DNA from 3 places in the Nonomuraea sp. NPDC001831 genome. Region 2 is predicted to be linked to each of the others. Evidence: riboswitches for the same ligand, from Rfam matches in the RefSeq annotation. Region 2 holds a riboswitch; each other region holds the start of a gene.
The links. Region 2 has a riboswitch for thiamine pyrophosphate ahead of ACFYYW_RS11635 (FAD-dependent oxidoreductase). Riboswitches for the same ligand answer to the same signal wherever they lie in the genome.
Positions count from the first base shown of each region.

Region 1: another riboswitch for thiamine pyrophosphate. It lies ahead of thiC (phosphomethylpyrimidine synthase ThiC); the one in region 2 lies ahead of ACFYYW_RS11635 (FAD-dependent oxidoreductase).
Region 3: another riboswitch for thiamine pyrophosphate. It lies ahead of ACFYYW_RS23265 (purine-cytosine permease family protein); the one in region 2 lies ahead of ACFYYW_RS11635 (FAD-dependent oxidoreductase).

Region 1 covers NZ_JBIATU010000002.1:463,759-467,221, reverse strand. The annotation lists gene ACFYYW_RS07755 (hypothetical protein) at 1-44, opposite strand, end outside; gene ACFYYW_RS07750 (glycoside hydrolase N-terminal domain-containing protein) at 104-511, shown strand; gene ACFYYW_RS07745 (class I SAM-dependent methyltransferase) at 796-1,416, opposite strand; TPP riboswitch at 1,452-1,564, shown strand; gene thiC (phosphomethylpyrimidine synthase ThiC) at 1,557-3,035, shown strand; gene ACFYYW_RS07735 (SDR family oxidoreductase) at 3,068-3,463, opposite strand, start outside.
Region 2 covers NZ_JBIATU010000003.1:143,028-146,490, forward strand. The annotation lists gene ACFYYW_RS11625 (Rv2175c family DNA-binding protein) at 1-88, opposite strand, end outside; gene ACFYYW_RS11630 (FAD-dependent oxidoreductase) at 119-1,288, opposite strand; TPP riboswitch at 1,341-1,457, shown strand; gene ACFYYW_RS11635 (FAD-dependent oxidoreductase) at 1,447-2,940, shown strand; gene thiS (sulfur carrier protein ThiS) at 2,937-3,137, shown strand; gene ACFYYW_RS11645 (thiazole synthase) at 3,130-3,463, shown strand, end outside.
Region 3 covers NZ_JBIATU010000007.1:47,345-50,807, reverse strand. The annotation lists gene ACFYYW_RS23270 (methylated-DNA--[protein]-cysteine S-methyltransferase) at 1-403, shown strand, start outside; gene ACFYYW_RS23265 (purine-cytosine permease family protein) at 389-1,726, opposite strand; TPP riboswitch at 1,717-1,830, opposite strand; gene ACFYYW_RS23260 (rhodanese-like domain-containing protein) at 1,882-2,205, opposite strand; gene ACFYYW_RS23255 (Fpg/Nei family DNA glycosylase) at 2,232-3,110, opposite strand; gene ACFYYW_RS23250 (TenA family protein) at 3,148-3,463, opposite strand, start outside.

The DNA of each region.
Region 1 (3,463 bases), on a different contig from region 2:
GTGGTGAGAGCCACGATCGCGGCCACAGCGGCGATCTTCATCATAGTTCCCCTGAGGGAGTCCGTACCGCCAGGGGCGATCGCCAAACCTTGGGGTGATCGCCATGCTGACGCTCCGGTGCGACGAGCCCGTCCCCGGTTGGGAAGGACACGTCCTGCCGATCGGCAACGGAGCGCTCGGCGCGTGCGTGTTCGGGGCGCTTGCGACCGAGCGCGTCCAGCTCGACGAGAAGCCGTTGCGGACCGGCGGTCCGGGCAGCGCCGGAGTCGGGCGGATCCGGCAACTGGCCGACGGACCGTCCCGGCGCTCCGGACGCCGTACGGCGGGTCATCGACGAGCGGGGTTCGACGGCGCCGGAGGAGGTGGCCGCGAGGTGGCCGCGATCCTGGGAAACCCGTCCTACAGCACGGTGAAATTTCGCCTCCTCCCCGGCGCGCGCCATCGTCGGCAGCCTGAGGGCGCGACTTCTGGGACCGGTGGGGTTCATGTTGCGCGTTGGCACCGCGCATGACGGCGGTGAGGACGAGGTGACGGCCGAGGCCGGACGGCTGACCTGGGCGGACGGCGTGCCGGTCGAGGTCAGGTCAGCGTCGGCGCGCGGCGGGACCGCGCGGCTGCGCGGCCCCGGGTTCGCACTCGCCCTGGAGACCAGGCCAGAGGAGAGCTCACCCCGGAGACCGGGCGAGAGGAGAGCTCGCCCTGGAGACCAGGGCAGGGGGGAGCGCGCTCTGGGGGCCAGGCCAGAGGAGAGCTCGCCCTGGAGACCAGACCAGGGGAGAGCTCGACCTGGGGGGACTAGGGCAGGGGGGAGCTGCGCGCTGTCGCCAGCACGCTGAACCACGTGCGGTGGGTGACGTTCGTCTCGTGCCAGGCGACCGCGAACCCGGCCGCGTCCAGCACCGCGAGCAGGTCGCCCGCGTCGCGGTGGACGAACCAGCGCTCGTACTCCGTCCGGTACGGCACCGGCTCCCAGCCCTCGTTGTCGCCCAGGGCGGTGATCAGCGCGAGCACCCCGCCGGGGCGCAGCGCCGCGTGCCAGGCGCGCAGCGTCGCCTCGGTCTGCTCGGACGGCACGTGCACGAGGGCCGCGGCCGACCAGACGCCGTCCAGGGACGCCGGCGACAGCGGCGGCCGCCGCAGATCGCCCAGGACGGTGGGCACGCCGCGCCCGGTGGCGAGCCTGGCCATCTCGAGCGACAGGTCCACGGCCACGGTGGTCAGGCCGCGTCCGGCGAACCAGGCCGACTCGCGCCCCGGGCCGCATCCCAGGTCGGCGACCGTGGCGCCGGCGGGCAGGGCTGAGACGAACCGGTCGCGGAAGCCCGCGACCGAGGGTGACGGATCGGCGACCTGCTCGTCGTACTGGCGCGCGATGCGGTCGTAGGTGGCGGTCGTGTGCGCAATGGGATCAGACATCCCCTTGATCCTGCCACGCGCGGGGTTATGATCGCGGTGACCAACGCGGGAGCCCGGTGCGGACCGGGCTGAGAGGACGGCTGTCAGCCGCCGACCGCCAGAACCTGCTCCGGATAATGCCGGCGAAGGGAGTTTGCGCGATGAGCGACGCGCGCTTTTCCAAGATCCACATCGGTGACCTTCAGGTGCCGATGCGCGAGGTCAGGCTGTCGAACGGCACGTCGGTGCGGCTCTACGACACCTCGGGGCCGTCGCGCACCGACCGCTCGGCGTGGGGGTCGCCGGTCACCCAGCTCGGCGCCGCGCGGCGCGGCGTGGTGACCAAGGAGATGGAGTTCGTGGCCGTCCGGGAGGGGATGGCCCCCGAGTTCGTCCGGCAGGAGGTCGCGGCCGGGCGGGCGGTCATCCCCGCCAACGTCAACCATCCCGAGTCCGAGCCGATGGCGATCGGCCGGAACTTCCTGGTCAAGATCAACGCCAACATCGGCAACTCCGCCGTCACCTCCTCGATCGAGGAGGAGGTCGAGAAGATGACCTGGGCCACCCGGTGGGGCGCCGACACCGTCATGGACCTGTCCACCGGGCCGAACATCCACGAGACCCGCGAGCAGATCATCCGCAGCTCGCCCGTCCCGGTCGGGACCGTGCCCGTCTACCAGGCGCTGGAGAAGGTGGGCGGGCGTCCGGAGGCGCTGTCGTGGGAGGTCTACCGCGACACCCTGATCGAGCAGTGCGAGCAGGGCGTCGACTACGTGACGGTGCACGCGGGCGTGCGGCTGGCGCACGTCCCGCTGACCGCCCGCCGCAGGACCGGGATCGTCTCGCGCGGGGGCTCGATCATGGCCGCCTGGTGCCTGGCGCACCACCGCGAGAGCTTCCTGTACGAGCACTTCGACGAGATGTGCGCCCTGCTGGCCCGCTACGACGTGACGTTCTCGCTGGGCGACGGGCTGCGCCCCGGGTCGATCGCGGACGCCAACGACGAGGCCCAGTTCGCCGAGCTGCGCACCCTGGGCGAGCTGACCAAGATCGCGCACGCGCACGACGTGCAGGTGATGATCGAGGGCCCCGGCCACGTGCCCATGCACAAGATCAAGGAGAACGTCGACCTGCAGCGCGAGCTCTGCGACGACGTGCCCTTCTACACCCTCGGGCCGCTCGTCACCGACATCGCCCCCGGCTACGACCACATCACCTCGGGCATCGGCGCCGCCATGATCGCCTGGTACGGCACCGCCATGCTCTGCTACGTCACCCCCAAGGAGCACCTCGGCCTGCCCAACCGCGACGACGTCAAGACCGGCGTGATCACGTACAAGATCGCGGCGCACGCGGCGGACCTGGCCAAGGGGCACCCGCAGGCCCAGGCGTGGGACGACGCCCTGTCGGACGCCCGGTTCGAGTTCCGCTGGGAGGACCAGTTCGACCTGTCGCTCGACCCGGACACCGCCCGCGCCTTCCACGACGAGACCCTGCCGGCCGCACCCGCCAAGACCGCGCACTTCTGCTCGATGTGCGGCCCGAAGTTCTGCTCGATGAAGCTCAGCCACGAGGTGCGGGCGGGCATGGCCGACAAGGCGGCCGAGTTCCTCGGGAAGGGCGGCTCGATCTACCTCTGATCTCGGTGGAGGCCCCGGGCCGGCCCGTGCGGTCAGCCCGGGAGCGTCTCGCCGCCGATCGGGGCCAGCACCTCGCCCGTGTAGTACGAGGACAGCCGGTCGGCGGCGAAGAACACGTACGAAGGGGCGATCTCGTCGGGGTCGGCGGCCCGCTTCATGGGCACCTGCGCGCCGAACTTCTCCACTTTCTCCTCCGGCATCGTGGCCGGGATCAGCGGCGTCCAGACCGGGCCGGGGGCGACGGCGTTGATCCTGATGCCGCGCTCGACCAGGTTCTGGGCCATGGAGTAGGTGAAGGCGTTGATCGCGCCCTTCGTCGCGGCGTAGTCGATGAGGGTCTTGTTGCCGCGCAGGCCGTTGATCGAGGAGGTGTTCACGATCGCGCTGCCCTCCCGCAGGTGCGGCAGCGCGGCCTTGGTGACGCGGTA
Region 2 (3,463 bases):
CGAGGCGTGAGGCCACTTCGGGGAGAGTGAGCCACTCGTCGACGAGCTGGTCGGTCTCCCGGTCGATCTGTGCAACAGAAAGCGTCACGAAACCACAACTACCACATGCCGTCCTTGCTCAAACAACACAATCCCGTAGGGGGACCTCTGGATCTACCAGGCGTTCTGTGTCGAGGCGGTGCCCGCCTTCGATGATCCTACGGCCCTGCACGTAGTCCCGGGGCCGGTCGACGGCGAGCACGGCGGCGAGGGTGTCGCCGGAGGTCAGCCAGACGGCCGACCACTTGCCCTCGGGCTCGCCCCGGTAGAGCAGGCGGTCGCCGGAGGGGTGGTGGCCGATGTACTGGACCATGTGGCCGAACTGCTCGGACCAGAAGTAGGGCGCCGGGTCGTAGACGGCCTCCTCCCCCAGCAGGGTCGCGGCGGCGACCTCGGGCGAGCCGAGCGCGGTGTCCCAGTGCTCGACGCGCAGGCGGACGCCGTAGCGGCGCGACCACCAGGCCGCGCAGTCGCCGGCGGCGACCACGTTCGGCATGGACGTGCGCAGGTGCTCGTCGGTGACGACGCCGTTGTGCAGGTCGATGTCGGAGCCGGCCAGCCATTCGACGGCCGGGCGCACGCCGATGCCGGTGACGACCACGTGCGCCTGGACGAACTCGCCGCCCACCAGCCGCACGCCGCCCTCGTCCACCTCGTCGACCATGGTGTTCAGGCGCAGGTCGATGCCGTCGTACCAGTGTCGCGTGCGGGCGCCGATCTCCGGGCCCACGGCGTTGGCCAGCGGGGCGGGGCCGGCCTCGATCACGGTCACCGAGCAGCCGGCCTTGCGCGCGGCGGTGGCGACCTCGGCGCCGATCCAGCCGGCGCCGATGATCGCCACGTGGGCCCCGGCCACCAGGCCGGCGCGCAGCTCGTGGGCATCGTCGAGGGTGCGCAGGACGTGCTGGGGGCCGTCGCCGGGCACGGTGATCGGCTCGGTGCCGGTGGCGATCACCAGGCCGTCGTAGCCGAGCTCGCCCTCGGTGGTCTCCACGACGCCCTCGCGCAGGGCCTTGGCGGTGACGCCCGGCCAGAAGTCGACCTCCAGCGCGTCGAGGTCGGCCTCCAGGAAGCTGGAGTCAGCCGCGCCTGACAGGACGGCCTTGGACAACGGCGGACGGTCGTAGGGCCGATGGCGCTCCTGGCCGATCAGCGTGATCCGTCCGGTGAAGCCGCGCCCGCGCAGCGCCTCCGCGCTGCGCAGCCCGGCCAGGCCCGCTCCCACCACTACGACATGGTTCACGTTCATGACCATAACGGGGGCGGTGCCGGCACGTCGCGCCGAGGCCGTAGGCTGGAGGCGCAAGACGCGCGGGAGTCCGGCCGTCACCGGGCTGAGAGGAAGGCTTGAGCGGGCCTTCGACCGCAAGACACCTGATCCGGATCATGCCGGCGAAGGGAGCGCGGATGAATGTGATCGTGGGCGGCGGGGTCGTCGGGTTGTCGATCGCCTGGCGGCTGGCCCGCGAGGGGCTGCCCGTCACGGTGGTCGACCCGGCCCCGGGACGCGGGGCGTCCTACGCGGCGGCCGGGATGCTGGCGCCCGTCAGCGAGGTCGCCTACACCGAGGAGCCGCTGCTGCGGCTGGGGGCCGCCTCGCTCCGGCGGTGGCCGTCCTTCGCCGCCGAACTGGCCGCCGACGCTGGGCTCGGCCCGGACCTCGGTGCGGGTCCTGGGGCAGGTCTCGGCACGGGGCTGAGTGGCGGTCCCGGTGGGGGGGCCGGTGGCGGGGCCGGGGAGGCGTTCGGGGGCGCGTTCGGGATGATCGGGCCGCAGGGGGCTGGCGGCCGGGCGCTCGACCTGCGCGCCGACGGCACACTCGACGTCGCCTTCGGGGCCGACGACCTCGCGGCGCTCGACGACCTGGCGGCGTTCATGGACAAGCTGGGGCTGCGGGTCGAGCGGCTGACCGGGCGCGAGTGCCGCCGTCTGGAGCCCATGCTGGCCCCTTCGGTGCGCGGGGGGCTGCTGGCCCCCGGTGACGCCTGGGTCGATCCGCGCCGGGTCACGGCAGCGCTGCTGGCCGCGCTCGACCGGCTGGGCGTGCCCGTGGTGCGGGCGCGGGTGACCGGACTGCTGCGCGACGACGACGCCGTTCCAGACGCCGTTCCAGACGCCGTGGCAGGCGCTGGGACCAGCCCTTGGAGCAGTTCCGGGACCGGCGGCGCTGTGACGGGGGTGCGGCTTGAGCCCGTGCCCGGTCAGCCTGAGCCGGCGGTGCGGGAGATCGCGGCCGAGCGGGTGGTGCTGGCCGCCGGGGCGTGGAGCGGGGAGCTGGCCGACGTGCCCGTCCGGCCGGTCAAGGGGCAGATCATGCGGTTGCGCTCGGCGCAGCCGCTGCTCGGGCGGTGCGTACGCGGGACGGTGCACGGCACGCCCGTCTACCTCGTCCCCAGGGGCGACGGCGAGCTGGTGCTCGGGGCGACCCAGGAGGAGCTGGGGTTCGACACCCGGGTGACCGCGGGCGGACTCTACGAGCTGCTGCGCGACGCCAGGGAGCTGGTGCCGGGCGTCACCGAGCTGGAGGTCGCCGACGTGGTCGCCGGGCTGCGTCCGGGCACCCCCGACAACCTGCCGATCATCGGGGCGGGCGAGGCTCCGGGGCTGGTGCTGGCGACCGGCCACCACCGGGGCGGGGTGCTGCTGGCCCCCCTCACGGCCGCCCTGGTCACGGCGGCGGTGCTGACACCGCCCGCGACGCCCCCGGCCGCGACGACGGCGCCCCCGGCAACGGCCCGGACAGGCACACAGACGGCGGCCCGGACTGCGGCCCAGACGGCGGTGCTCTCGACGAGGCTCTCGACGGGCGCGCAGCTTTCGGCGGGCGCGGGGATTCTGACGGGTGAGGAGGGCGAGCTGGCCGCGCTGTGCTCGCCCGCGAGATTTCGGGATATTTCATGATTGTGACGATCAACGGCGCCGCGCACGAGGTGGCCGACGGCACCACCGTGGCCCAGGCCGTACGGACGCTGACGACGGCCACCACCGGCGTGGCCGTGGCCGTGAACGACGAGGTGGTCACGCGGAGCTCGTGGGAGACGACGGCGCTCGGCGACCGCGACCGCGTCGAGGTGCTGACGGCGGTGCAGGGTGGATGAGCTGATCATCGCCGGGGAGAAGTTCGCCTCCCGGCTCATCATGGGCACCGGCGGCGCGCCCTCCCTGGACGTGCTCGACCAGGCCCTGGTCGCCTCGGGAACCGAGCTGACCACGGTGGCCATGCGGCGGCTCGACCCCGGCGCCCGCGGCTCGGTCCTCGACGTGCTGCGCCGCCGCGACATCAAGGTGCTGCCGAACACCGCGGGCTGCTTCACCGCGGGCGACGCCGTGCTGACGGCCCGGCTGGCCCGCGAGGCGCTGGGGACGAACTGGGTCAAGCTCGAGGTCATCTCCGACGAGCGCACGCTGCTGCCCGACCCGATCG
Region 3 (3,463 bases), on a different contig from region 2:
GTTCGAGCGGGTGGCCAAGGAGGTCGGCACGTTCATCGGGCCCGACGCCCGCCGCCTCGACCCGGTGCGCCGGGAGCTCGACGCGTACTTCTCCGGCCGGCTGCGCACCTTCGCCACGCCGGTCGACCTCGCGCTGGCCACGCCGTTCGCCCGTACCGTGCTGCAGAAGACCATGGCCGTGCCCTACGGCACGACCACGACGTACGAGGAGATCGGCGCGAGCATCGGGCGGCCGCGCGCCCTGCGCGCGGTGGGCAACGCGGTCGGCGCCAACCCCGTGTGCGTGATCGTGCCCTGTCATCGGGTGGTCCGTGAGGACGGCGAGCTCGGCGACTACGCCGGAGGCGTGGCCGCCAAGCAGCACCTGCTCAACGTCGAACGCCGGGCCTCAGCGGGCCGCTGAGCGGCGCCGGCCGAGCACGCCGACGACCAGCGTCACCAGGGCCGCGACCAGCGCGCCGCCGAGCGCGCCGTTCATCCACGGCTCCCGCGTGAAGCCGACGGCGTCGCGGGCCGACGCCCAGAAGCCGTCCCAGCCGGCGACCGTGGGCGTCGAGGTGGTGAACCAGTAGGCGGCGAAGCCCAGCGCCCACGGCAGCAGCATCAGCCAGCGCGAGGGCGCGTCCTCGGCGGTGTTCCAGCGGGCGGCGCCGCCGAGCACGAAGTAGTCGACGGCCAGCACCGCGAACATCGGCACGAACACCGCGCCGATCACCCCGAGGAACGCGCCGTAGGAGGTGACGTCCACGACCAGGGCGATCGCGGTGGTGAGCACGCCGATCGCGGTGGAGACGATCCGCCGGTCGACCTTCGGCATCAGGTTCTGCAGCGAGAGGGTGGTGGAGTACACATTGGCGAAGGACTGGTCGGTCTCGCGCAGCACCAGGATGCCGAAGAACAGCGCGCCCAGCGGCGCCGCGACGAACGGCTGGAAGACGACCATGCCGTCGGCCGCGACCGCCTGGGCGCCCGCGATGGCCACCGCGTACACGCCGAGGGCCAGGCAGGCCACCTGGGCGACGGTGTAGCCGCCGACGACCCCGGTGAAGGCGGCCCGGCTGGACCGCGAGTGCCTGGCGAAGTCGGCGGCCATCGGCACCCACGACACCGACAGGGCGATGACGTAGTCGACGGCCGGGGCGAAGGCCGTCCACGACCCGCCCGTGTACGTCGGCGCCTCGCCCAGGAACGACACGGTGAACCAGATCAGCGACACGATCACGCCGGCGGTCACGTACCGGCGCAGCAGCCTGATCGATCCGAGCGGCCAGACGGCGAGCGCGGTGGTCAGCACCCCCGCCACCACCACCCACACCTGGTACGGGACGCTCCCGAAGATCGCATTCGCGGCCTTGGCGATCACCCAGAGCTCGAAGGCCCCCCAGCCGAGCATCTGCACGATGTTCAGCACGGACGGGACGTACGACATCTTGGCCCCGAACAGCCCGCGCAGCAGCACCATCGCCGGCCGCCCGGTCTGCGTGCCGGGGATGGCCGACAGGCCGACCATGGCCGTGCCGATGAGGCTGCCGACCACGGCGGCCGTGAGCGCGGCCACCAGGCTGAGCGGCGCGTTGCCCAGAGGGTCGATCAGGACGAGCGCGCCGGAGAAGCCGAGGAGGCTGACACCGAGGTTGGCCCAGAGCGCGCCTTGGTCGAGGACGCCGAGGGTCTTGGGGGGCGCGCCGTCAAGGGTCAGCGGAACTTCGTCGACGACATGCGTCATCGCACACTCCCTACGCCGGCATTACCCGGACAGGTTCAGGCGGTCGGCAGCGGCTGTGTTGCTGCCCTCTCAGCCCGGCACCCCGAGCTCCCGCGACTATGCAGTTGGCGCCCTCATCATGCCTCAATGGCGGCGGAACCGCCACAGTGGGGCATTCAGGCCACGAAAGGATCCTGCCCGGTCTCGCTGACCATCGGACGGCGCGCGAACTCCCACGACTGCATGCCGCCGCCCACGTTGACGGCGTCGCGCCCGAGCTGGTTGAGCCACGCCGTGACCTGCATCGACCGGCCGCCGACCCGGCACACCACGTAGACCGTGCGGTCGGCGGGCACCTCCTCGACCCGGCCCTGGATCTGCGACATCGGGATGTGCACGGCCTCGGGGGCGTGGCCGGCGAGCCATTCGTCCTGCTCGCGGACGTCGAGCAGGTAGGCGTCGTCGGGAACGGCGGTGACGTCGATCTCTGGAACGGTCATGCCTCCATCATCCCGCGCCCGGGACCCTACTTGAGCAGGCGCGACATCCGCCGGTCGGCCAGCGGCTTGCCGCCCGTCTGGCAGGTCGGGCAGTACTGGAGCGCGGAGTCGGCGAAGGACACCTCGCGGATCGTGTCGCCGCACACGTCGCACGGCTGGCCGGCCCGGTTGTGCACGCGCAGCCCGGACTTCTTCTCCGCCTTGAGGTCTTTGGCGGCCAGCCCGTGCGCCCGTTCGACGGCGTCGCGCAACGTCGTCACGATGGCCTCGTGCAGGTCGGCGATCTGCGCGTCGGTCAGCGTCCCAGCGATCTTGAACGGCGACATCCTCGCCGCGTGCAGCACCTCGTCGGAGTAGGCGTTGCCGATGCCCGCGATCACCTTCTGGTCGCGCAGCAGCCCCTTGATCTGGGTGCGGTTGCCGCCCACGATGCGCTTGAGCGCCTCGACGGTGAAGGCGTCGTCGAGCGGGTCGGGGCCCAGGGCGGCGACGCCGGGCACGTCCTCCGGTTTGTCGGTGACGTAGACGGCCAGCCGTTTCTGCGTGCCGGCCTCGGTCAGCTCGAACCCGGGGGCCAGGCCGTCGTCGTCGGGCGCCAGCCGTACGCGTACGGCCAGCGGCCCCTTGCCCGGCCGCACTGGCCGCGCGCCGGTCAGGTCGTCGCGCCAGCGCAGCCAGCCGGCGCGGGCCAGATGGATGATCAGGTGCAGGCCGTCGCAGTCGAGGTCGATGAACTTGCCGTGCCTCGACACGCCCGTGACGGTGAGCCCGCCGAGCGCGGTGACCGGCGGGTCGAACGTCTTGAGCGCCTGGAAGCCGACGACGTCGACGCCGGCGATCGAGCGGCCGACCGCCCGCTCGCGCAGGAAGTTGGTGAGCGACTCCACCTCGGGAAGTTCCGGCATGCCCCCAGGGTATGGCGCGTACCGGACCGGCACGCGACTACGGCACGTCCCAGAAGGCGAGCTCGTGTGCCATGCCCTCGGCGAACAGCGCCTCCGCCCGTACGGGGTCGGGGTCGGCCTCGTCGATCATCTGCCCGATCCGTACGGTCAGCGCCGCGAACGCCGGGTCGGCGTAGGTGTCCACCCAGGCCCGGTAGCGCGGCTCGGCGGGCGGGTTCTCGGCGAGGATCTTCCCAAGACTCGAATATCCCCACATACACGGATAAAGCGCCGCCAACCCCTCCCCGTACGACCCCGCCGCCTCCAGCAGGAACGCCGTGTACGCCGCACACGCCGGCCCCTTCACCGCATTG